One region of the Rathayibacter sp. KR2-224 genome, then DNA from elsewhere that is predicted to be linked to it. Evidence: predicted binding sites of a transcription regulator. Region 1 holds the regulator's gene; the other holds the start of a gene.

Region 1 (2,385 bases):
CGGCCTGGAGTACGTCGGCCACCACGTCGTCGGGAATCGGATGCGTGTTCTCGTTCACGTTGAGCGCGACGGGCACGGGCGCCTGGGGCGCTCCATACGGCGACTTGCCGCGGAGATCGTCACGAACGGGGAGGTCGGAGAACGAGGTCACGAATCAATGCTAGGGCGGCCACGAAACGTCATCGGCCCCCAGGGATCGCCCGAAAGCGAGTCGATCACTTGCCGCTGCGGTCGAACTCGTGCGGAACGGCGAGCTGCTGTCCCGCCTGTACGAGGCTGGACGACAGACCGTTGAGATCGATGAACGCAGCCACGACGTCGCGCGGGTCGCTCCGCGGAGCCACCTCTTCAGCGATGCTCCATAGTGAGTCCCCCGGCTGAACGGTGAGGTGCCGGAACGACGAGGACGACGCCTCGCTCCCCGCCATCGCCGCACCGCTCGCGGCGAACGCTGCACCGCCTACGAGCAGCGGGAGCACGATGAGTGCAGCGAGCACCACACGGCCACGGCGCGTCAATCGCGTACGTGTCGCCGTGCGCGATGCCTGTGCTGTTTCGGCTCGGCGGGAAGCAGCAGGCCTTGCGGCGGTGTGCCCGAGTGCGATGGTCGTCATGGCCGGTTCCCTTCCTTCTCGAACCCTTGTTCCGAACCTATCTTCGAATGACCAGAAATTCAACTCGTATGTTCGGATGTTGTTCGATTCTTTTGTCAACACGCTCGAACAAAACCGCCGATACGTACTGAAAGGCAGATAGAGTTTCGATCGTTGGGAAAAGTTGAACATGAGCCACCGACATTCCCTCCCGAAGGCATCCGATGCGACACTCGGAGGCTTGAAACGAACCGCCGCCCGCAGTCCAGCGTGTGGCTCAAGAAGACGGCGCGCGTCGCCGACGAGGAGAGGACCTGCACGTTGACCGACGTAGACGACGTTCCGGCCGCGGCTTCCACTGCCGACCCCGGCGCAAGCGCCAGCCAGAGGCGTGCGGCGACTGACAAGCCGCGTACCAGGCGACGCAAGAACCTCAGCGACAAGCAGCGGTCCATCCTCGAGGTCATCCAGCGGTCCGTGAGCCAGCGCGGATATCCGCCGAGCATGCGCGAGATCGGCGACGCCGTGGGCCTCGCCTCGCTCTCGAGCGTCGCCCACCAGTTGAGCCAGCTCGAGCTGAGCGGATACCTGCGGCGCGACCCCAACCGTCCTCGCGCCCTCGAGGTGCTGATCGACCTTCCGGAGAGCACGGGCCGCACCGAGTCGGTGACCGACTTCGAGACATCCATCCCGGTCGGCGACGCGACCATGGTTCCCATGGTGGGACGCATCGCGGCGGGAGTACCCATCACCGCGGAGCAACAGGTGGAAGAGGTGTTCCCACTGCCCCGTCAGTTGGTCGGGAATGGTGAACTCTTCATGCTGAAGGTGCAGGGCGAGTCGATGCTCGACGCCGCCATCCTCGACGGCGACTGGGTCGTAGTGCGTCAGCAGAAGACCGCCGAGAACGGCGACATCGTCGCGGCCATGCTCGACGGCGAGGCCACGGTCAAGGTGTTCCGTCAGCGTGACGGGCACACTTGGCTGCTCCCCCGCAACTCCGCCTATGAGCCGATTCTCGGCGACTTCGCCGAGGTGGTCGGCAAGGTGGTGGCGGTGCTTCGAGCCGTCTGATGACCGAAGAACCCGTTACGTCCGTAGAGCTCGAGCATCATTTCGACGCTCCCCGCGAACGCGTCTGGAACGCCTGGACCCACCACGAATCCGTGAGTGCGTGGTGGGGCTCGCAACCCGGCGGCGTCGTCACCTCGGCGGCGCTCGACGTGAGGCCGGGCGGCCGCTTCGAGATCTCGTTCACCGATCCCGACGGTGACAGGCACACCTGCAGCGGGAGCTATCTCACCGTGCAGGCGCCAGCGCTGCTCGATTTCACGTGGTCGTGGAAGAGTGAGCCGGGCATCACATCGCGCGTGACGGTCGCCTTCGCCGACGAAGGCACGGGCACCGCGATGCGATTCGTGCACGGCGACCTGCGCGGTGTGTCCCAGCACGGTTACGCCGAGGGGTGGCGCCGCACGTTCGCGAAACTGGACGGCTTTCTCGCGACACGCGGATAGGCATCCGTCTTCGGTTCAGGTCACGGCTGTGGCAGGCGATCACCTGCCACAGCCGTGCCTTCGCTACGCCGGCTGCTTCTCGCGTACCGCCCGAGTCGCCTCGATGATGTTGCGAAGCGATGCGACCGTCTCGTCGTAGCCCCTGGTCTTGAGGCCGCAGTCCGGGTTCACCCATACCTGCCGCTGCGGGATGCCTGCAAGCGCCTTCTCGAGCAGCTCTGTCACCTCGGCAACAGACGGAACCCGCGGCGAGTGGATGTCGTACACCCCGGGTC
Region 2 (2,385 bases), 410 kb from region 1:
CCGGCCTCGCGCGCCACCTGGGCCGGAACCCCGAGAGACATCGTGAGGATTATGGCATGCGAACATCCTTTCCTGTACCCCTGCGTTGTACCCCGATCGGGCCAGAGCCGGCTGTGGGCGGCGCCGCATCGTCAGAACAGCGTCACTCGTTCCTCGGCCGAAACCGGCGGTGGTGCTCCTGATGGACCCGTTGCGGCCGCGTTATCGCCTGTAGCCGGATCGAAAAACACCCGGTCGCCGTTCTCGTTCCGCAACGAGTTCAGCGCCTCCGAGCGCACCCCGCCGGTCACCGGGTCTTCTTCGCCTCTGAGCAACCCGTGCGCCGCGATCAGCGGCTTCATCCTGGCGGCCAGCCACTTGCGGTATTCCACCGGCGCATACGTCTTCGAGCCGTACATCGCCCGATACTTCGGCACGAGCTCAGGATGCTCGCGCTCGAGCCACATCATGTACCACTCCTTCACCCCCGGCTTCAGATGCAGAGCCGTGTACAGCACGGAGCTCGCGCCGGCATCCTTGGCCGCGGCCAGCGCCGCATCTAGTTGGGCCCTGGAGTCGGTGAGGTAGGGCAGGATCGGCATCATGAACACGGAGCATTGGAGCCCGTGCTCGCGCACGGCCCGCACCGTCTCGAGCCTCGCCTTCGTGCTCGGCGTTCCGGGCTCCACCGATTTCTGCAGCTCGTCGTCGTAGACCGCGATCGACATCGCGAGGTCGACGGGGACGCGCGTGGCGGCATCCGCCAAGAGATCGAGGTCGCGGCGCAGCAGGGTTCCCTTGGTGAGGATGCTCAACGGGGTGCCCGAGTCCGCCAACGCCTGGATGATGCCCGGCATCAGCCGGTAGCGGCCTTCCGCCCTCTGGTACGGGTCGGTGTTGGTGCCCAGAGCGACCGGATGCCTGCCCCAGCTCGGCTTCGCGAGCTCCTTCCGCAGCACCTCGGCCACGTTCACCTTGACGATGATCTCGCGGTCGAAGTCGGTTCCCATGTTGAGGTCGAGGTAACGATGAGTGGGACGAGCGAAGCAGTACAGGCATGCATGCTGGCAGCCACGGTACGGGTTGATGGTCCAGCCGAACGGCATGCTCCCTCCGCCGCCGGGAACCTTGTTGAGCGCCGACTTCGCGAGCACCTCATGGAAGGTCACGCCAGCGAACTCGGGAGTGCGCACCGACCGCACGAGGTTGTTGATTTTTGCCAGGCCCGGCAAGGCATCCGGCTGCTCCACCGTGACTTCTTGACCGCTCCACCGCACCGCTCTATTCGAACATTTCTTCGAGCAAAAGGCAAGCCGCACGGGTCGAGTACCGTTTGCTTCTGCGAGTCTCGGCGAACCGCGGTGAAGGTCTTTCCGGACAGACGCAACCCTTATTCAGGACATCGGGCGCCGCGCCCACACTATGTCGACGCCGGCCCTGCAATCCTGAAATGAGGTTGGCCCGGGACCGGGCCCTGGCCTCACCGCATGGGCGCCAGTCCCAGCTCGGCGCCCGTCCAGCGCCGCCGCAGCCAGCGGTCGTGGCTCGCCACGACAACCGCTCCCGGGTAGCCGCCGAGGGCATCCTCGAGTTCACCCGCGAGCGCGAGCGAGAGGTGGTTCGTCGGCTCGTCGAGGAGGAACACGTGCGGCGGACGCGCGATAATCAGCGCCAGCGCGAACCGGCGCTGCTGCCCTACCGACAGCGCCCCGACCGGACGGTCGAGGTCGCGCGGCGCCATCAGGCCGAGCGACGTGAGCGGCAGTTGTTCCGCGCGCCGTTCGCCCAGCGCCTTCTCGTACACCGCGCGGGGCGTGGCCGACGGATCCGCGAAGCGCACGTCCTGCTCGAGAAGCCCGACCCGCAGTCCCCTGCGCCGTGTCACGGAGCCGGAGTCCGGCTGGATCGTGCCGGCGAGCAGCCCGAGCAGCGTCGACTTGCCCGCTCCGTTCGGGCCGGTGATGAGCATCCGAGCGTCGGGCTCGACGCGCATCCGGTCCACTGCAGGCGGTGGTCGACGCTGGCATCCGTGACCTGGATCAACGTGCCCGCGGACTCGTCCAGCCCGTGGGCACCGCTCGGGATGCCCGAGAACGTCAGCAGTGCCGGCGGCTTTCGCACCTGGTTGCGCTCGAGTTCGTCCACTCGGCCCTGAGCGTTCCGCACCCGCCTGGCGATCTGGGCGTCGACCCGCTGGCCCTTGAACACGCCGATGAACTTGTCGTTGTCTCTCGGCGCGCGTGCGGCATGCGTGGATCGTGCGGTCACTGCTGCGGAGTGCTTGAGCCTGTTCAGTTCGTCCTGCTCGTCGCGGTACTGACGCTCCCAACGCTCGCGTTCGGCCGCCTTGTGCGCGAGGTAGGCCGTGAACACGCCCTCGCCGCTCGATGGTCGTCCGAACACCGT

What was found. Region 1 encodes LexA, which represses DNA repair genes until DNA is damaged. Its sites were predicted from a motif close to TCGAACANNTGTTCGA; they were not measured.
Region 2: a site for LexA is predicted at 1,265-1,280, ahead of ACO2Q7_RS16910 (Rv2578c family radical SAM protein). Genes of this name have one in related genera too.

The regions. Positions count from the first base shown of each region.
Region 1 is NZ_JBMSEB010000003.1:21,842-24,226, forward strand. Features, by position in the region: gene ACO2Q7_RS15085 (histidinol-phosphate transaminase) at 1-151, opposite strand, end outside; gene ACO2Q7_RS15090 (LysM peptidoglycan-binding domain-containing protein) at 216-614, opposite strand; gene lexA (transcriptional repressor LexA) at 1,047-1,667, shown strand; gene ACO2Q7_RS15100 (SRPBCC family protein) at 1,667-2,110, shown strand; gene metE (5-methyltetrahydropteroyltriglutamate--homocysteine S-methyltransferase) at 2,174-2,385, opposite strand, start outside.
Region 2 is NZ_JBMSEB010000003.1:432,256-434,640, forward strand. Features, by position in the region: gene ACO2Q7_RS16905 (sensor histidine kinase) at 1-41, opposite strand, end outside; gene ACO2Q7_RS16910 (Rv2578c family radical SAM protein) at 132-1,256, opposite strand; gene ACO2Q7_RS16915 (ATP-binding cassette domain-containing protein) at 1,460-1,972, opposite strand; gene ACO2Q7_RS16920 (ATP-binding cassette domain-containing protein) at 1,861-2,385, opposite strand, start outside.